2 regions of the Serratia sp. DFXYC6 genome follow, and region 2 is predicted to be linked to the other one. Evidence: predicted binding sites of a transcription regulator. Region 2 holds the regulator's gene; the other holds the start of a gene.
The links. The regulator Fur, encoded in region 2, represses iron uptake genes when iron is present. The targets are predictions, from matches to a motif close to ATAATAATGAGAACNACTATCAA.

Region 1 (10,584 bases), on a different contig from region 2:
AACGCGTGCGTAACGATATGGGGCTGACCAACGTCGAAATCATGGTGCCGTTTGTGCGCACCGTGGCGCAGGCGGAAGCGGTGGTGGCCGAGTTGGCGCGTCAGGGGCTGAAACGCGGCGAAAACGGGTTGAAAGTGATCATGATGTGCGAAATCCCGTCCAATGCGCTGTTGGCGGATCAGTTCCTCGAGCACTTCGACGGTTTCTCCATCGGCTCCAACGACATGACTCAGCTGGCGCTGGGGCTGGATCGCGATTCCGGCGTAGTGTCGGAACTGTTCGACGAGCGCAACGAGGCGGTGAAAGCGCTGCTGTCGATGGCGATTCAGGCGGCCAAGCGCCACGGCAAATACGTCGGCATTTGCGGCCAGGGCCCGTCTGACCATGAAGACTTCGCCGAGTGGCTGATGGAGCAGGGCATCGACAGCCTGTCGCTTAACCCGGACACTGTGGTGCAGACCTGGATCAATTTGTCGAAAAAGAAATAATGTCTCGGCCTCACTGAGGCATTAACGTCGGGCCGCAGTTAACGCTGCGGCCTTTTTATTTCCGAATGTAAATAACGGCGCGTAAAATAATCAATTCGACGAAAAAAGAATAAAAAAAAGCCCACCGTAGGAGATGGGCAAAGACTACACACAGCAATTCACATGTATGGCATTACATTGTTCAGAAAGGTTGCTTTAAAATCAGTGATTTGAAGCAATAGATGGCCATAATACTAGATTTTTGAACGCGACTAGTCATTAAGAATCATCCTAATCGATAGCGGCATCACATTTTATTTGCGGGAGTTATCTCTTTTTTCCGTTTGCAACAAACAGGGATTTACATTGCACCTTTCATTCGCCGTACCGTAATCAATATAGGGCGGCATTATATTGGGCGGAGATATTACTCGAATGAGGTAGGAATAATGACGGGCGCGAAAAGTTCCGCCCGACGGTGCGGGCGGAAGGGGGAATTAGCGTTTTTCCAGCTCGTCGATGACTTGCTCCGGCGCGGAGGTCGGCTCCGGCGCTTCATCCATCCAGGCGGTCAGCAGGCGATAAGACACCGCCAACACCACCGGGCCGATGAACAGGCCAATCATGCCGAAGGCCAGCAAACCGCCGATAACGCCGGATAGGATCAGCAGCAGCGGCAGATCGGCGCCCATGCGGATCAGCACCGGGCGCAGCACGTTATCCAGCGTGGCCACCACGCAGCTCCAGACCAGCAGCACGGTGCCCCAGGTGGTGTCGCCGTGCCAGTATAGCCAGATGATGGCCGGCACCAGCACCAACAGCGGCCCCAATTGCGCCACACAGCAGATGAAGATCAGCATCGTCAGCAGAGTGGCGGCAGGAATGCCGCTTACCGCCAGACCGATGCCGCCCAGCACCGACTGCACCAGCGCCGTCACTACCACGCCCAGCGCGACGGCGCGAATTGCCTGGCCGCCCAGCAGCACCGCCGCATCGCCGCGCGCGGAACCGAGGCGCACCGCAAAGTGGCGGATACCCAGCGCCACCTGCTCGCCGCGTGCATACAACAAAGCGCTGAACAGCAGCATCAGCGCGCAGTGCAGCAGCAGGCGGCCGATATGCGCCGCCTGCGCCACGAACCAGGTGGCGGTTTGGCCAAAGTACGGCTGCACCTTCGCCAGCAGCGCGGCGCCGCCAGCGTTAACCAGCGTGTGGTAGCTGGTATAGAGTTTGTCGCCGATCATCGGCACGGACTGCAGCCAGGCGAGATCGGGAATATGCAGTTTGCCCGGCGAACTGGCCCAGGCGATCAGCGGCGCGCTGTTATCCACCACGCTGCTGATCAGCAGTGAGATAGGCAGAATGAACAGCAGGATCAGCAGCAGGGTCATGACCAACACCGCCAGCGAACGGCGGCCCCACAGCAGCTTTTGCAGTTTGAGCAGCAGCGGCCAGGTGGCGATCACCACCATGCCCGCCCAGGCGAAGCCGAGAATAAACGGTTGGATCACCCAAAAACAGGCGACGATCATGATGGCGATAAACAGCACGCCGAAAATAATTCGCGGTAAGTCGTAACGCGATTGCGGGAGTGGCATCAGTGGGTTCTCATCCTGGTCAATTAAATCCCTGGCACCGGCGAATCGGGGTGCCTGTCGGTCGGTTTCTCACCGCCGGGCGGCCGCCTGTGGCGGCGCTCGCAGGGCGGTAATAATGTGAATGCCTTCACTAAACGAGTATGTTAGTTTTTAGTGTCACTAAAAAATAGGGTGGGTCTGAATTAAAGGCCCGATTCAGCGTACATCAGCGCATAAAAAATAGACGGACAGGGTCAAAAAAGCGAATGATCCCACAGATTTCTCAGGCGCCCGGCCTGGTTCAACGGGTGCTCGACTTTTTGGAAGCACTGAAGCAAAACGGATTCAACGGCGATACCGCCACCAGCTATGCCGACCGGCTGACGATGGCCACCGACAACAGTATCTATCAGCTGCTGCCCGATGCGGTGGTGTTCCCCCGTTCCACCGCCGACGTGGCGCTGATCGCCCGTCTGGCCGGAGAAGAGCGCTTCAACACGCTGACCTTCAGCCCGCGCGGCGGCGGCACCGGCACCAACGGCCAGTCGCTCAATACCGGCATCGTGGTCGATATGTCGCGCCATATGAACCGCATTCTGGAGATCAACGTCGAACAAGGCTGGGTGAAAGTCGAAGCCGGGGTGATCAAGGACCAGTTGAATCAATACCTGCGGCCGTTCGGCTACTTCTTCTCGCCGGAACTGTCCACCAGCAACCGCGCCACGCTGGGGGGAATGATCAACACCGATGCCTCCGGCCAGGGCTCGCTGGTGTACGGCAAAACCTCCGATCACGTGTTGGGCCTGCGGGCGGTGCTGCTGGGCGGTGAGATGATCGATACCCGCGCCATGCCGACGGCGCTGGCGGAAACGATTGCTCTGGAAGAGACCGCCGAAGGGCGCATCTACCGCACGGTGCTCAACCGCTGCCGCGAGCAGCGCGCGCTGATCCTGGAGAAATTCCCCAAGCTCAACCGCTTCCTCACCGGTTACGATCTGCGCCACGTGCTGAGCGACGATCTGCAAACCTTCGATTTGACGCGTATTCTGACCGGCGCCGAGGGCACGCTGGCGTTTATCACCGAGGCGCGGCTGGACATCACGCCGCTGCCGAAGGTGCGTCGTCTGGTTAACGTGAAGTACGACTCCTTCGACTCGGCGCTGCGCAATGCGCCCTTTATGGTCGAGGCCAAGGCGCTGTCGGTGGAAACCATCGATTCCAAGGTGCTGAACCTGGCGCGTGAAGACATCGTTTGGCACTCGGTGAACGAACTGATCGCCGACGTGCCGGATAAAGAGATGCTCGGGCTGAACATCGTCGAGTTCGCCGGCGACGATCGGGCGCTGATCGACGGCCAGATGGAGGCCCTGTGCCAACGGCTGGACGAATTGATCGCGCAGCGGCAGGGCGGCGTGATCGGGTACCAGATCTGCGGCGATCTGGCTGGCATCGAGCGCATTTACAACATGCGCAAGAAGGCGGTCGGGCTGCTGGGCAACGCCAAAGGGCGCGCCAAGCCGATTCCGTTCGCCGAGGACACCTGTGTGCCGCCGCAACATCTGGCGGACTATATCGTCGAATTTCGGCAACTGCTCGATGACCACAATCTGAGCTATGGCATGTTTGGCCACGTCGACGCCGGGGTGCTGCACGTGCGCCCGGCGCTCGACATGTGCGACCCGCAGCAGGAAGTGCTGATGAAGCAGATCTCCGATCGGGTGGTGGCGCTGACCGCCAAATACGGCGGCCTGCTGTGGGGGGAACACGGCAAGGGGTTCCGCGCGGAATACAGCCCTGAATTCTTCGGAGAAACGCTGTATGAAGAGCTGCGCCGCATCAAGGCGGCGTTCGATCCGGATAACCGCCTGAACCCAGGCAAGATCTGTTCGCCGCTGGCGGTGGATGCGCCGATGATGCAGGTGGATGCGGTCAAACGCGGCACCTTCGATCGCCAGATCCCGGTCGAGGTGCGCACCTCGTTCCGCGGCGCGCTGGAGTGTAACGGCAACGGCCTGTGCTTCAACTTCGACGTACGCAGCCCGATGTGCCCGTCGATGAAGATCAGCGGCAACCGCATTCATTCGCCGAAAGGGCGGGCGACGCTGGTGCGCGAGTGGCTGCGTCTGTTGGCCGAGCAGGGGGTCGATCCGCTGGCGCTGGAGAAACAGCTGCCGCAGCAGCGCCTCAGCTTGCGCGGCCTGATCGAGAAAACCCGCAACAGCTGGCACGCCGGCAAGGGTGAGTATGACTTCTCGCACGAAGTGAAAGAGGCGATGTCCGGCTGCCTGGCCTGTAAGGCCTGCTCCACCCAGTGCCCGATCAAGATTGACGTGCCGGGATTCCGTTCGCGCTTCCTGCAGCTTTACCACACTCGCTATCTGCGCCCGGTAAGCGACTACATGGTCGCCGGCGTGGAGAGCTATACCCCGTTGATGGCCCGCGCGCCGAAGGTGTTCAACTTCTTTTTCCGCCAGCCGTGGCTGCGGGAGATGAGCCGCAACGCCATCGGCATGGTCGATCTGCCGCTGTTGTCCAGCCCGACGCTGCGCCAGCAGCTGTCCGGCCACCGCGCGACCACGCTGACGCTGGAGCAGTTGGAAGGGCTGAGCGCCGAGCAGCGCGCAGAACACGTGTTGATCGTCCAGGATCCGTTCACCAGCTATTACGACGCCAAAGTGGTGGCGGACTTTGTTCGGCTGGTGGAGAAGCTTGGCTATAAACCGGTGCTGCTGCCGTTCTCGCCGAACGGCAAGGCGCAGCATGTGAAGGGCTTCCTGACGCGGTTCGCCCGCACCGCGCGCAAAACCGCCGATTTCCTCAACCGCGTGGCGCAGCTAGGCATGCCGCTGGTGGGCGTCGATCCGGCGCTGGTGCTGTGCTACCGCGACGAATACCGCGAGATCCTCGGCGCCGAGCGCGGCGATTTCCAGGTGCAGCTGGTGCATGAATGGCTGCAGCAGCGGATCGCGGATCGCGCCGAACAGCCGGCGACCGGCGAACCCTGGTATCTGTTCGGCCACTGCACCGAAACCACCGCGTTGCCGGCCAGCGGCCAACAGTGGGCGGCGATCTTCGCCCGCTTCGGCGCCAAACTGGAGAGCGTCAGCGTCGGTTGCTGCGGCATGGCGGGCACTTACGGCCATGAAGCCAGGAACCTGCAAAACTCGCTCGGCATTTATGAGCTATCATGGCATCCGACGCTACAGCGTTTGCCACGGCAGCGCTGCCTGGCGACCGGCTATTCCTGCCGCAGCCAGGTGAAACGCATCGAGGGCAATGGCGTGCGCCACCCATTACAGGCACTTCTGGAGATGATTGAGTGAAATTTTGGAAACGTGAAACATCGCTGGAGCAGCTGAACCGCGCCGGTGACGGCTGCATGGTCAGCCATGTGGGCATCGAGTTTACCCAACTGGGCGAGGATTTCCTCGAGGCCACCATGCCGGTCGATGGCCGTACCCGGCAGCCGTTCGGGCTGTTGCACGGCGGGGCGTCGGTGGTGCTGGCGGAGTCGATGGGATCGATGGCCGGCTACCTGTGCAGTGAGGGCGAGCAGAAAGTGGTGGGGCTGGAGATCAACGCCAACCACCTGCGCGCGGTGTTCGATGGCCAGGTGCGCGGGGTGTGCCGCGCACTGCACGTCGGCCGTCGTCATCAGGTGTGGCAAATCGAGATCTTCGACGCGCGCGATCGGTTGTGCTGCACCTCGCGTCTGACCACGGCGGTCATCGACTGATCCCCGCCGCTTTCCGCAGGCGCTCGGCCTGCGGAGCCTTTCGCTTTACAGCTGAAACGGCACGCGTTTGACGAAGTCCTTCTGAAACGCGTTCGCCTTCTCCCAGGTGCCTTCCATTGCATATTTTTGGCAGATCAGCGTCAGCGTATGGCGGGCGAAGTGGTAGCTTTGCACCCGAAACAGCTGGCAACGCTGTGGGTTGTTGATCTCGACGATCAGCCGGTTGTGCAGCTTGCTGAGCGCGTGCAGGTAGCTGTCGTCGTCGCCGTTCTCCAGACACAAATTGGCCATGGTAAGGCTGACGCTGTTATACCGCTTCAGGTGGTCGATATTGCATTCCGGGCGCCGTAGCGCCGCTTCGGCCATGTAAAAGTCCACCGTGGCGTCGCGCACGCTGAATTTGTAGTCATCAATCTTGCCCAGCAACCATGCGTTGATCGAAAGAGTCATTGGCTTCGCGCTCAAATTCAAATTGAATGATAATCATTATCATATAAACTGCCGCGTTGCCGATCAATCCCCGGCGTGGCGTTTTTTCATTGCGCGGGGTGTAAAAGGTCGCCGACGACCCAACTTGATGCTGAGCGACTAAACTTTAACCTGAGGGCGCGCGCTTGCGCTGCGCCACGAAATGCCGATAAACGCACATTTACGACAGACAGAATGCAGAAATAGGTATTTTCTATGAATGTTTAGATCGGCAACGTACCGCGGCGCTGTAACGCTGACGGGCCACCGGGGAGTGCGGTACGGTGATGCAGGATAAATAACAAATTCATAGGGATAGCATGCACACCTTGCCGCCAGACGCCGCAAGCCGCCACGGATGTCCCGCTGGCTTGCCGCACGCCGCAGCGAAAAACCGCGCTTGCGGCGGATACCCCCGCAAAACAAACGGTTGAAGTGATAATCGTTATCACTAACATATAAGCAACCCAGATTGGCTGTGGCCAAACACGAGTGTGAGGTAGACCCTATGCAAACGGAAAATGTCGGCACTTTTTCTCTGGATGAAAATGTCTGGCAAGGCATTTCGCTCAGCGACAGCGCCGTACGACAAATAACCAAACTGATGCAGCAGGATCCGCAGGTGAAAGGGCTGCAGCTAGGGGTGAAACAATCCGGCTGCGCCGGCTTTGCCTATGTGCTGGATCTGACCCGCGAACCCGCCGATGACGATCTGCTGTTTGAGCGCGACGGCGCCAAACTCTATGTGCCGCTGAAGGCCATGCCGTTCATCGATGGCACCACGGTAGATTACGTCCGCGAAGGGCTGAATCAGATATTCAAATTCAACAACCCTAAAGCTCAGCATGCCTGCGGGTGCGGCGAGAGCTTTGGCGTTTGAGCGATGCAATCAACATGACACGAAGCAATGTAGAAATGCCTAATGAAGTGCAGGCTTGGGTCAGCGAAGGTCGCTACAAAGAAGGTTTCTTCACCCAGCTGGCAACCGATGAGTTGGCCAAGGGCATCAACGAAGAGGTGGTGCGCGCCATCTCGGCCAAGCGCAACGAACCCGAGTGGATGCTGGAATTCCGCCTTGAGGCTTATCGCGCCTGGCTGCAGATGGAAGAGCCGCACTGGCTGAAGGCCAATTACGAACGCCTGAACTACCAGGACTACAGTTACTATTCGGCGCCGTCCTGCGGCAGCTGCGACGATGCATGCGGTTCGCAACCCGGCGCCGAGCAGCAACCGGGCGCGGCGACGGAAAAAGATTACCTGACCAGCGAAGTGGAGCTGGCGTTCAACCAGCTCGGCGTGCCGGTGCGCGAGGGCAGCGAGGTGGCGGTGGACGCCATCTTCGACTCGGTCTCGGTCGCCACCACCTACCGTGAAAAACTGGCGGAGAGCGGGGTGATCTTCTGTTCGTTCGGCGAAGCGATCCAGGAATACCCGGATCTGGTGCGTCAATACCTGGGGCGCGTGGTGCCGTCCAACGATAACTTCTTCGCTGCGCTGAACGCCGCGGTGGCCTCCGACGGCACCTTCGTCTATGTGCCGAAAGGGGTGCGCTGCCCGATGGAGCTGTCGACCTACTTCCGCATCAACGCCGCCAAAACCGGCCAGTTCGAGCGCACCATCCTGATCGCCGACGAAGGCAGCTACGTCAGCTATATCGAAGGCTGTTCCGCCCCGGTGCGCGACAGCTACCAGCTGCACGCGGCGGTGGTGGAAGTGATCCTGCATAAAGACGCCGAAGTGAAATACTCGACGGTGCAGAACTGGTTCTCCGGCGGCGAGAGCAAGGGCGGTATCCTCAACTTCGTCACCAAGCGCGCGCTGTGCGAAGGCGCCGGTTCGAAAATGTCCTGGACCCAGTCGGAAACCGGCTCGGCCATCACCTGGAAATACCCGAGCGTGATTTTGCAGGGCGACAACTCGATCGGCGAATTCTTCTCGGTGGCGCTGACCAGCGGCCATCAGCAGGCAGATACCGGCACCAAGATGATCCACATCGGCAAAAACACCAGGTCGACCATCATCGCCAAAGGCATCTCCGCCGGCCACAGCGAGAACACCTATCGCGGCCTGGTGAAAATCCTGCCGGGGGCGGAAAACGCCCGTAATTTTACCCAGTGCGACTCGATGCTGATCGGGCCGGACAGCGGTGCCCACACGTTCCCTTACGTTGAAGCGCGCAACAACAGCGCTCAGCTGGAGCACGAAGCCACTACCTCGAAGATCGGCGATGACCAGCTGTTCTACTGCCTGCAGCGCGGCATCAGCGAGGATGACGCCATTTCGATGATCGTCAACGGTTTCTGCAAGGACGTTTTCTCCGAGCTGCCGCTGGAGTTCGCCGTCGAGGCGCAAAAACTCCTGGCCATCAGCCTGGAACACAGCGTGGGTTAATCGCCGCATTTTTAGCGCCGTCGGCGCTATCTGAGGACACAGCATGTTAAGCATCAAGAATTTGAAAGTCAGCGTGGAAGGTAACGAGATCCTCAAGGGATTGGATCTGGAGATCAAACCGGGCGAAGTGCACGCCATCATGGGGCCGAACGGCTCGGGCAAGAGCACGCTGTCCGCCACGCTGGCCGGGCGTGAAGAGTACGAAGTGACCGAAGGGGAAGTCACCTTCAAGGGCAAGGATCTGCTGGAGCTGGATCCGGAAGATCGCGCGGGCGAGGGCGTGTTCCTGGCCTTCCAGTACCCGGTGGAGATCCCCGGCGTCAGCAACCACTTCTTCCTGCAGACGTCGGTCAACGCGGTGCGCAAATACCGCGGGCAGGAGCCGCTGGATCGCTTTGACTTCGCCGATTTCATCGAAGAGAAAATCGCGCTGCTGGACATGCCGGCCGATCTGCTGACCCGTTCGGTCAACGTCGGCTTCTCCGGCGGCGAGAAAAAACGCAACGACATTCTGCAGATGGCGGCGCTGGAGCCGGATCTGTGCATTCTCGATGAAACCGATTCGGGCCTGGACATCGATGCGCTCAAAATCGTCGCCAACGGCGTCAACTCGCTGCGGGACGGCAAGCGCGCCTTTATCATCGTCACCCACTATCAGCGCATTCTGGACTACATCCAGCCGGATTACGTACACGTGCTGTCCCAGGGGCGCATCGTCAAATCCGGCGATTTCTCGCTGGTGAAACAGTTGGAGGAGCAGGGCTATGGCTGGCTTACCGACCAACAGTAATTCAAACGCGCTGCAGCAACTGTATCGCCTGTTCGAAGGCCGCGGCGGCGAGCGTTCGCCGCATGCGCTGGCGCACTGGCAGCAGGCGCTGCGCCTCGGCTGGCCGACGCGCAAGCATGAAAACTGGAAATACACGCCGCTGGAGAGCCTGCTGGAGCAGCAATTCCTCGAGCCGCAGCCCGCCCCGGTGAGCGCAGAGCAGCTCGATGCGCTGGCGCTCGGCATCGATGCCTGTCGGCTGGTGTTTATCGACGGCCGCTACAGCGCCGCGCTGAGCGATGGCGACCTGGGCGACTACCAGTTCGAGTTGACCGCCTATGGCACGCCTCAGGCGTTGCCGGAGCCGATCCAGCCGGAGATTTTTCTGCACCTGACCGAAAGCCTGGCGCAGGAAACCAGCCTGATCCGCCTGCCGGCCGGCAAGATCCCTGCACGCCCGCTGTATCTGCTGCACATCAGCAGCGGACGCGGCGCCGCCGGGGAAGTGAACACCGTGCATCACCGCCATCATCTGGAGATCGGGCGCGGGGCTGAGGCGGAAGTGATCGAGCACTACGTCAGCCTGGGCGAGGCCGCACATTTCACCGGCGCGCGCCTGACCGCCAATGTGGCGGACAACGCCGGGCTGTTGCACTGCAAGCTGGCGTTTGAGAGCCAGCCAAGCTACCACTTTGCCCACAACGATCTGGTTATCGGCCGCGACGCGCGGGTGAAAAGCGACAGCTTCCTGCTGGGCGCCGGCCTGACGCGGCACAACACCAGCGCGCAGTTGAACGGCGAAGGCGCGAATCTGGTGATCAACAGCCTGGTGCTGCCGGTGGGCAAAGAGATTTGCGACACCCGCACCTATCTGGAGCACAACAAGGGCTATTGCGAAAGCCGCCAGCTGCATAAAACCGTGGTCAGCGATCGCGGCAAGGCGGTGTTCAACGGCATGATCAAAGTGGCCAAGCACGCGATCAAAACCGACGGCCAGATGACCAACCATAACCTGCTGTTGGGCAAGGTGGCGGAAGTGGATACCAAGCCGCAGCTGGAGATCTACGCCGATGACGTCAAGTGCAGCCACGGTGCTACCGTGGGGCGCATCGATGAAGAGCAGCTGTTCTATCTGCAGTCGCGCGGCATCGACAAGCACGCGGCGCAGCAGATGAT
Region 2 (10,584 bases):
CATCGAGTTCGTGGAGTCAATCAAGCACGACGTGGAGTGGCTGGGCTTTGAGTGGAGCGGCAACGTTCATTACTCCTCAGACTATTTCGATCAGCTGCACCAGTATGCGGTTGAGCTGATTACCAAGGGGCTGGCCTACGTCGATGAGCTGTCGCCGGAGCAGATCCGTGAATATCGCGGCACCCTGACCTCGCCGGGCAAAGACAGCCCGTACCGCGACCGCAGCGTGGAAGAGAACCTGGCGCTGTTCGAGAAGATGCGCAACGGCGAGTTCGCCGAAGGCGCCGCCTGCCTGCGCGCCAAGATCGATATGGCTTCGCCGTTTATCGTGATGCGCGATCCGGTGCTGTACCGCATCAAGTTTGCCGAACACCACCAGACCGGCAACAAATGGTGCATCTACCCGATGTACGATTTCACCCACTGCATTTCCGATGCGCTGGAAGGGATCACCCATTCGCTGTGCACCCTGGAGTTCCAGGATAACCGCCGTCTGTATGACTGGGTGCTGGATAACATCACCATTCCTTGCCACCCGCGGCAGTACGAATTTTCGCGTCTGAACCTCGAATACGCCATCATGTCGAAGCGCAAGCTGCACCAACTGGTGGCCGAGAAGATCGTCGAAGGTTGGGATGACCCGCGCATGCCGACCGTCTCCGGTCTGCGCCGCCGCGGTTATACCGCCGCCTCGATTCGCGAGTTCTGCCTGCGCATCGGCGTGACCAAGCAAGACAACAACGTCGAGATGGTGGCGCTGGAGTCCTGCATTCGCGACGATCTGAACGAGAACGCCCCGCGCGCCATGGCGGTGCTGGATCCGGTGAAAATCGTCATCGAGAACATGGGCGATGCGGTGGAAATGGTCACCATGCCTAACCACCCGAACAAGCCGGAAATGGGCAGCCGCGATGTGCCGTTCAGCCGCGAGATCTATATCGATCGCGCCGACTTCCGCGAAGAAGCCAACAAGCAGTACAAGCGTCTGGTGCTGGGCAAGGAAGTGCGTCTGCGCAATGCGTACGTGATCAAGGCCGAGCGCGTCGAGAAGGACGAAGCGGGCGAGATCACCACCATCTTCTGCAGCTACGATGCGGAAACGCTGAGCAAAGATCCTGCCGACGGCCGCAAGGTGAAGGGCGTGATCCACTGGGTGTCCGCGGCGCACGCGCTGCCGGCGGAAATTCGCCTGTACGATCGCCTGTTCAGCGTGCCTAACCCGGGCGCGGCGGAGGATTTCCTCTCCACCATCAACCCGGAATCGCTGGTCATCAAGCACGGTTTCGTTGAGCCGAGTCTGGCGGCCGCCCAGCCGGAGAAGGCCTACCAGTTCGAGCGTGAAGGCTACTTCTGTGCCGACAACCGTTACTCGTCGGCCGACCATCTGGTGTTTAACCGCACCGTTGGCCTGCGTGATACCTGGGCGAAAATCGAAGGCTAATCTTATTCGCCTTGGAAATTAATGAATCAGCGCGGCTTAGGCCGCGCTTTTTTTATGTCTGCCATTGAGCAAATCATCTATTCCTGCAGCGTTATTCCGGGCTGTGCTTAATTAACCTCGGTGCGTTAATCAATAAGTTTTCTGATATTGGACTTAATAGCCTTAATTTTTACTTATATATTCGTGATGCGAATTAATTTCATTTGGAGAGCGCTCTCAATTTTTATTGTCTGAATGACGGATTTGGTCAGGCTGAAACCATTAATCGTCTCTGGTTGACCTTGTATCTCAATTTATTCTGATTTAATTGAATTTTTTATTCGACACCTTCCATGAACACTGGCGTAACAAAATCTCACTGATATGTGCTCCTTGTCATATTTTGACAAATCTCCCGCATTTTTCATTTGATAATTCGCGTCGCGAAAAATAGTCTGTCTGTAGCAATTAGTGCTGTGGGAATAACATCTCGTCGGCAATTTTTTTTACCCGTTCGGGTTTTTTATTGGCAGTCGTGCAGGGCAGTGGTGAACACAGGCGGCTGCAACTTTTAAGTTAAGTCAAAGAGGAATTTCAATATGGGTACGCACGGTGCTCAGCGTAAAACGCTGGCGCTCGCAGTCGCGGGCGCGCTGTTGGGAACAGGGTTTGCCATGGCGCCTGAGGCGAAAGCCGCAGGGTTTATCGATGACTCCACGCTGACCGGCGGCATCTATTACTGGCAACGTGAGCGCGACCGTAAAGATCTCAATCCGGACAGCAAGGATTACAACCAATACACCACCAACCTGTCGCACTCTACCGCCAACCTGAGCCTGGATTTCGCCTCGGGCTACGCCTGGGACATGTTTGGCTTGGATGTCGGTGCCTTTACCGCCATCGAGCTGGCGGAATCCAGCGCCAGCGGCCACCCTAACGAGATCGCGTTCTCCTCAAAAAACCGTACCTACGACGAAGACTATTCCGGTGACAAAGGCGGCGTCAGCCTGTACAAAGCCGCCGCCAAGTTCAAATACGGCCCGGTCTGGGCGCGCGCCGGCTATATTCAGCCGAGCGGCCAAACCCTGCTGGCGCCGCACTGGAGCTTTATGCCGGGCACCTATCAGGGCGCCGAGGCCGGCGCCAAGTTCGACTACGGCGATGCCGGCGCGTTGAGCTTCTCCTACATGTGGGCCGACAAATACAAGGCGCCGTGGCATATCGAGGTGGACGACTTCCGCCAGAACGATAAGAAAACCCGCGTCTCCTACCTGCACTCGCTGGGCGCCAAGTACGATTTCAAAAACGATCTGGTGCTGGAAGCCGCCTTCGGCCAGGCCCAGGGTTACGTGAATCAGTACTTCACCAAGGCGTCTTACAAATTCGATGTGCTGGGCAACCCGCTGACCACCAGTTACCAGTTCTACGGTGCGGAAGATCGCATCAGCGACAAGAACGATCCGAACAGCATCTACGACGGGCTGGCCTGGCTGCAGGCGCTGACCTTCGGTTACACCACCGGCCAGTTCAACTGGCGTCTGGAAGGCACCATGGTCAAGGCGGAAGGCAACCAGGGCTTCTTCCTGCAGCGCATGACCCCGACCTACGCCTCGTCCAACGGCCGCCTGGACGTGTGGTGGGATAACCGCTCCGACTTTAACGCCAACGGCGAGAAAGCGGTGTACGCCGGCGTGATGTATGACCTCAGCAACTGGAACCTGCCGGGCATGGCGGTCGGCGGCTCCTACGTTTACGCCTGGGACGCCAAGCCGAGCACCAACCCGATCTACGATCAGAGCCAGCGCCTGAAAGAGAGCGCCTGGAGCCTGGACGCGATGTACACCATCCAGGAAGGGCGCGCCAAGGGCACGCTGATCAAGCTGCACTACACCCAGTATGACAACCACACCAACATCCCGAGCTGGGGCGGCGGTTACGGCAACATCTTCCAGGACGAGAAAGACGTCAAGTTCATGGTCATCGCGCCATTCACCATCTTCTGATGCGTTCCCCGGCCTCGTCGCCGGGGGCAGTTAAGGGAATTCAACGATGAAAAAAATCATGCTGATGTTGGCGGCCGCCGCGGCCTTGAGCGCCTGCGCGCAACCCGCCGCGCCGCCGGAAGACGCCAAATTGAAGCAGGCTTACAGCGCCTGCATCAACACCGCCGAAGGTTCGCCGGAGCGTCTGCAGCCCTGCAAGGCGGTGTTGAACGTGCTGAAACAAGAGAAACAGCACCAGCAGTTCGCCGCGCAGGAAACGGTGCGGGTGATGGATTATCAGAACTGCATTATGGCGGTGCACAGCGGTAACGGTCAGGCTTACGACGCCAAGTGCGGCAAGCTGTGGCAAGAAATTCGCGATAACAATAATTAAGAAGGACGAGAAGATGAACGCATTCAAACTGAGCGCACTGGCCGCTTTGACGGCAACGATGGGATTCCTGGGCGGCATGGGTAATGCCATGGCCGATCAACAGCTGGTGGATCAGCTGAGCCAGCTGAAGCTGAACGTGAAAATGCTGGATAACCGCGCCGGCGAAAACGGCGTGGATTGCGCGGCGCTGGGCGCCGACTGGGCCTCATGCAACCGGGTGTTGTTCACCCTCAGCAACGACGGGCAGGCGATCGACGGCAAGGACTGGGTCATCTATTTCCACAGCCCGCGCCAGACCTTGCGGGTGGATAACGATCAGTTCAAGATCGCGCATCTGACCGGCGATCTGTACAAGCTGGAGCCGACCGCCAAATTCAGCGGTTTCCCTGCCGGCAAGGCGGTGGAAATCCCGGTGGTCGCCGAATACTGGCAGCTGTTCAGAAACGACTTCCTGCCGCGCTGGTATGCCACCTCCGGCGACGCCAAGCCGAAAATGCTGGCGAATACCGACACCGAAAACCTGGACCAGTTCGTGGCGCCGTTCACCGGCGATCAGTGGAAGCGCACCAAGGACGACAAAAACATTCTGATGACGCCGGCTTCGCGCTTTGTCAGCAATGCCGATCTGCAGACGCTGCCCGCCGGCGCGCTGCGCGGCCAGATCGTGCCGACACCGATGCAGGTGAAAGTGCACGCACAGGACGCCGACCTGCGCAAAGGGGTATCGCCGGATCTGAGCACGCTGGTCAAGCCGGCGGCGGACGTCGTCAACCAGCGCTTCGCGCTGCTGGGCGTGCCGGTTCAGGCCAACGGTTACCCGATCAAGACCGACATCCAGCCGGGCAAGTTTAAAGGCGCGATGGCGGTGCCGGGCGCTTATGAGCTGAAAATCGGTAAGAAAGAGGCGCGGGTGATCGGCTTCGATCAGGCCGGGGTGTTCTACGGGTTGCAGTCGATCCTGTCGTTAGTGCCGAGCGACGGCAGCGGCAAGATCGCCACGCTCGACGCCAGCGATGCGCCGCGCTTCCAGTATCGCGGCATTTTCCTTGACGTGGCGCGCAACTTCCATAAGAAGGACGCGGTGCTGCGCCTGCTGGATCAGATGGCGGCTTACAAGCTCAATAAATTCCACTTCCACCTGAGCGATGACGAAGGCTGGCGCATCGAGATCCCCGGTTTGCCGGAGCTGACGGAAGTCGGCGGCCAGCGCTGCCACGATCTGAGCGAAACCACCTGCCTGCTGCCGCAGTACGGCCAGGGGCCGGACGTCTACGGCGGCTTCTTCAGCCGTCAGGACTATATCGACATCATCAAATACGCCCAGGCGCGCCAGATTGAGGTGATCCCGGAGATCGACATGCCGGCGCACGCCCGCGCGGCGGTGGTCTCTATGGAAGCGCGCTACAAGAAACTGCATGCCGCCGGCAAAGAGCAGGAGGCCAACGAGTTCCGCCTGGTGGATCCGACCGATACCTCCAATACCACCTCGGTGCAGTTCTTTAACCGCCAGAGCTACCTGAACCCGTGCCTGGATTCCTCCCAGCGCTTTGTCGACAAGGTGATTGGCGAGATTGCCCAGATGCATAAAGAAGCCGGGCAGCCGATCAAAACCTGGCACTTCGGCGGCGATGAGGCGAAAAACATCCGCCTGGGCGCCGGCTATACCGACAAGGCGAAACCGGAGCCGGGTAAAGGCATCATCGACCAGAGCAACGAAGACAAGCCGTGGGCCAAGTCGCAGGTTTGCCAGACGATGATCAAAGAAGGCAAGGTGGCCGACATGGAACACCTGCCGAGCTACTTCGGCCAGGAGGTCAGCAAGCTGGTGAAGGCGCACGGCATCGACAGAATGCAGGCCTGGCAAGACGGCTTGAAAGACGCCGAGAACGCAAAGGCGTTCGCCACCTCGCGCGTGGGCGTCAACTTCTGGGATACGTTGTACTGGGGCGGTTTCGATAGCGTCAACGACTGGGCCAACAAAGGATATGAAGTGGTGGTCTCCAACCCGGACTACGTCTACATGGACTTCCCTTACGAGGTGAACCCGGACGAGCGTGGTTACTACTGGGGCACCCGCTTCAGCGACGAGCGCAAGGTGTTCAGCTTCGCGCCGGACAACATGCCGCAGAACGCGGAAACCTCGGTCGACCGCGACGGCAACCACTTTAACGCCAAAAGCGACAAGCCGTGGCCGGGCGCCTACGGTCTGTCCGCTCAGCTGTGGAGCGAAACCCAGCGCACCGATCCGCAGATGGAATACATGATCTTCCCGCGCGCGCTGTCGGTGGCGGAACGCGCCTGGCACCGAGCCGGTTGGGAGCAGGACTATCGCGCCGGCCGTGAATACAAAGGCGGGGAAACCCACTTTGTCGACACCAAGGCGCTGGAGAAAGACTGGTTGCGCTTCGCCAATATCCTGGGCCAACGAGAACTGGCCAAGCTGGACAAAGGCGGCGTCGCTTACCGTCTGCCGGTGCCGGGCGCGCGCGTGGCGGGCGGCAAGCTGGAAGCGAATATCGCGCTGCCGGGATTGGGCATCGAGTACTCCACCGACGGCGGTAAGCAGTGGCAGCGCTATGATGCCAAGGCCAAACCGGCGGTCTCCGGCGAAGTACAGGTGCGCTCGGTCAGCCCGGACGGTAAACGTTACAGCCGCGCCGAGAAGGTCTAAGCCCGGCACATCGGCCTGTCGTCATGGCGGCGGGCCGCTTAACGAAGGGGGAATGCGTTCGCCCCCGCGCGTGCCGGCGTGGGGCGGATGTTGAAGTGAGAGCAGTACGTGGAGTCGCAGTGCCGCTGCAATTGTAGTATTTCATGACATGATCTTTCCCCGGCTTGCCCGGGGATTTTTTTGCCCGTTGTACGGCGGGCATAAAAAAACCGCCTCAATGTGAGGCGGTTTCTCATAGCCGGTGAGGCTTATTTCTTGTCGTGCAGCGTTTCGTCTTCGCGGCAGTCACCGGTTTCACAGTGGCCGTACAGGTACAGACTGTGGTTGGTAAGCTTGATGCCGTGCTGCTTGGCGATATCACGCTGGCGCACTTCGATGGATTCGTCGCTGAATTCGATCACTTTGCCGCAGTCCAGGCAAATCAGGTGATCGTGGTGATGCTGTTGGGTCAGCTCGAACACGGACTTGCCGCCTTCGAAGTTGTGACGTGTCACAATGCCCGCATCGTCAAACTGGTTCAGTACGCGATAAACCGTTGCCAGGCCGATCTCTTCGCCCATATCAATCAGTTTTTTGTACAAATCTTCCGCACTGACGTGATGGCATTCCGGATTTTGCAGTACTTCCAGGATTTTGAGTCGCGGAAGCGTGACTTTTAAGCCGGCCTTCTTCAATGCGATGTTGTTGTCGGTCATGCGAATTCAGTCCTGTTACTATGCTAATCAAGTTGAGGCGTACTCGCCTGTGGCATCGGTCGGCACAAAGAGTTAATGCGTCTCATTATAGAACCGGTTGTACTAAATGGAAACCGCCGGTTGTTAACAAAGATATAATTGCACTATTGCATGTTTTGCATGCAACGCCTTGATGGATGGGATAAACCGATATCTCAGTCTACCGTGACGGGGTGGGAAGTTACAAATCTGTAGCTTCTATCGCAGCAATCCCTGTTGCCGATGACGGCCCTGTCGGCACACTATGCACTTTACAGGGCCTTTGTTCAACCTTTCGCCAGTCCCGGCGTTTAGCCGACGATATCGGCCAGGCTCAGCTCTTCGACAATCTGTTTGACCCAGGCGTCGACGCGCTCATTGGTCAGCTCCGGCTGACGGTCTTCGTCGATCGCCAGACCGATGAAGTGGTTGTCGTCCGCCAGGCCTTTGGAAGCTTCGAAGTGGTAGCCTTTGGTCGGCCAGTGGCCCACGATGGCCGCGCCGCGCGGTTCGATGATGTCGCGGATGGTGCCCATCGCGTCACAGAAGTATTCCGCGTAGTCTTCCTGGTCGCCGCAGCCGAACAGCGCCACCAGTTTGCCGTTGAAATCGACTTCTTCCAGCGTCGGGAAGAAATCGTCCCAGTCACACTGCGCTTCACCGTAGTACCAGGTCGGGATACCCAGCAGCAGGATATCGAACCCTTCCAGGTCTTCTTTGCTGCTTTTGGCGATGTCGTGCACTTCAGAGACGTCGTCGCCAAACTGTTTCTGGAGAATTTTCTGGATCATTTTGGCAATGTTTTCGGTATTGCCAGTGTCGCTGCCAAAGAAAATGCCTACAGTAGCCATATCGCGTATAACCTTTAAATTCAATTAATTGCATTACTCGGCGCCGGCACTGCCGCCGATTAAAATGATGCCATGGCAAGAGCCTTTCGCCACGGTGGCGGGCGCCGACAGGCGCAGTCTCTTACCGGTAAATGCGTATCATGCCAGAAAGTGGCGCCGGGGTTTTATCGCATTTATGCGATGCCGAAGGATGAAGAAAAGCGTGGTCGATCCGGCGTTGTCCTTAACGCCGCGCCGCGCGTGCGGCCGAAGAGATCAATGTTCCGGCTGTTCTTCCGCCAGTTGCGCCAACAGCATCTGCTCGATGAGTTCGCTGCGGCTGATGTTGCGCTGTTCCGCCAGTTTGTTCAGGGCGTCCACCGCATCCGCGTTGATTTTCAGCTCTACGCGCCGCAATCCGCGCACTTTATCGCGCCGTAACTGATTGCGCTTATTGATTCTAAGCTGTTCATCGCGGGAAAGCGGGTTGGTTTTCGGGCGCCCCGGACGGCGTTCATCTGCGAACAGATCCAGCGTCGTGCGATCCGTTTGTTCTTTTGCCATAGGTAGCGGTACTGCAAGGGAGTTTGCATCAAAAAGCGCTCGCACGCTTCCGGAGGCATCGGTTAACACACTTCGGGCCAATAAACCCTAACCCAAATTTACCCCCGAACCGGCGTTCGCGAACGCGCTGGCGCGGCGGCAAAATTATAGCGCGCCATATTACCCCAGCAGATGGAGCGGCGACAATGCCTAACTGCGGGCTAAACGCGCTAAGCCGTTATCTTTAGCGCGTTTTTTCGCCAGGTGAGCGCGTTTTTCAGGCTTCGCCGAGGAAACGGTGGATGGCGCGCAGCACCGCTTCCGGTTTTTCGGCGTGCACCCAATGGCCGGTGCCGGCGACGACGTGCGCGCGTGCCTGCGGGAATTGGCGGGCGATGTCTGCACGGTAGCTGTCCTGCACGTACGGCGACAGGCCGCCGCGAATGAACAGGGTCGGGTGTGGCCAGGCCGGGACTTCCTGCCAGCCGGTGATGTCTTCGTAGCGTTCGATCAGCACCGGCAGGTTGAAGCGCCATTCACCGTTATGGAAGGACTTCAGCAGGAACTGGATCACGCCTTCTTCCTGCAGGTAGTCGCGCATCAACTGGGCGGCCGCCTGGCGCTGGGTAATGCCGGCGGCGCTGACGGCCTTCAGCGCGGCGAAGATCTCGTCATGGCGTCGGGTCTGGTAATCCACCGGCGCGACGTCGATGACGATCAGCTTGGCGATGCGCTCGGGCGCGATGGCGGTCAGCGCCATCGCCGCTTTGCCGCCCATCGAGTGGCCGATGACGATCGCTTTCTCCAGCTGCAGTTCGTCGAGCAGCGCCAGCAGATCTTGCGCCATGGCGGGGTAGTTCATGTCGTCGGCGCGCGGGGAGAGGCCGTGGTTGCGCAGATCGACCTTGATCACACTGTGCTGTTTATGCAGATCGCGCGCCAGCACGCCCAGGTTGTCGAGATTGCCGAACAGCCCGTGGATCAGCAGCACCGGCAGCGCGTCTGACTCGGCGGCCAGCAGTTGATAATGTAATTTCATGGCGAAGTTCATACAGAGAGAGATTCAGATTAGGGTATCATGATTGAATCGCACGATGAATCATGCGGAATTTTCGCGGCGCGGGCTTGGCAGTGCCGGCTATAGGTATTAGTCTGCATTTGCCGTCCGGAGGCACATTGTTGTGTTCGCCCCAGCGCTTTTAACCTTATAATCCCATGGCTTGAATGCAGGATCTGGCTTCAGGTTCTAAGTAGAAAAAACAGTATTGGATAAAGATGAAAACTATTGAAGTCGACGAAGAGCTTTACCGTTATATTGCCAGCCACACGCAACACATCGGTGAAAGCGCGTCCGATATTTTACGCCGCATGTTGAAATTCACCGCCGGGCAGCCGGCGCGCGCGTTGCCTGCCGCCAGTGCGTCGCAGTCCGTCGAGCTGGAAAAAGCGGCGCCGGTTCAGCGTCCGCGCGATCGCGTACGCGCCGTGCGTGAACTGCTGCTGTCGGATGAATACGCCGAGCAGAATAAAGCGGTCAACCGTTTCATGCTGGTGCTGTCCACGCTGTACACCCTCGATGCCGCCGGTTTTGCCGCCGCCACCGAGGCGTTGACCGGCCGTACCCGCACCTATTTCGCCGGCGATCAGCAGACCCTGCTGGCCAACGGCACGCATACCAAGCCGAAGCATGTGCCTGGCACCCCTTACTGGGTGATCACCAATACCAATACCGGCCGCAAACGCAGCATGATCGAACACATCATGCAGGCGATGCAGTTCCCGGCGGAACTGATCGAGAAAGTTTGCGGTACCGTCTAATTTAGCGAACAGCCCGTCATGATGGCCGTGCGCGACGTATTTGCCCGGTCACCGACAGGGATGAGGGAGATATGTCGATGGCGAATAATCCACGTGCCGGGCAGCCCGCCCGCCAAAGCGATCTGATCAACGTAGCCCAGCTGACGTCGCAGTACTATGTGCTGCAACCGGAAGCCGGCAATGCCGCACATGCGGTGAAGTTTGGCACCTCCG

Region 1: the regulator Fur is predicted to act here: its motif matches at 6,684-6,706, upstream of sufA (Fe-S cluster assembly scaffold SufA).

What each region holds. Positions count from the first base shown of each region.
Region 1 covers NZ_JBXUNV010000001.1:1,750,131-1,760,714, reverse strand. Annotated here, with positions in the region: gene ppsA (phosphoenolpyruvate synthase) at 1-488, shown strand, start outside; RNA gene rprA (antisense sRNA RprA) at 598-707, opposite strand; gene ydiK (AI-2E family transporter YdiK) at 965-2,065, opposite strand; gene ydiJ (D-2-hydroxyglutarate dehydrogenase YdiJ) at 2,311-5,367, shown strand; gene menI (1,4-dihydroxy-2-naphthoyl-CoA hydrolase) at 5,364-5,780, shown strand; gene AC2CGQ_RS08485 (hypothetical protein) at 5,826-6,230, opposite strand; gene sufA (Fe-S cluster assembly scaffold SufA) at 6,757-7,128, shown strand; gene sufB (Fe-S cluster assembly protein SufB) at 7,143-8,639, shown strand; gene sufC (Fe-S cluster assembly ATPase SufC) at 8,683-9,429, shown strand; gene sufD (Fe-S cluster assembly protein SufD) at 9,404-10,584, shown strand, end outside.
Region 2 covers NZ_JBXUNV010000004.1:44,991-55,574, reverse strand. Annotated here, with positions in the region: gene glnS (glutamine--tRNA ligase) at 1-1,441, shown strand, start outside; gene chiP (chitoporin ChiP) at 2,020-3,423, shown strand; gene chiQ (ChiQ/YbfN family lipoprotein) at 3,470-3,796, shown strand; gene AC2CGQ_RS19220 (beta-N-acetylhexosaminidase) at 3,810-6,467, shown strand; gene fur (ferric iron uptake transcriptional regulator) at 6,716-7,162, opposite strand; gene fldA (flavodoxin FldA) at 7,492-8,031, opposite strand; gene ybfE (LexA regulated protein) at 8,287-8,574, opposite strand; gene ybfF (esterase) at 8,831-9,604, opposite strand; gene seqA (replication initiation negative regulator SeqA) at 9,829-10,371, shown strand; gene pgm (phosphoglucomutase (alpha-D-glucose-1,6-bisphosphate-dependent)) at 10,449-10,584, shown strand, end outside.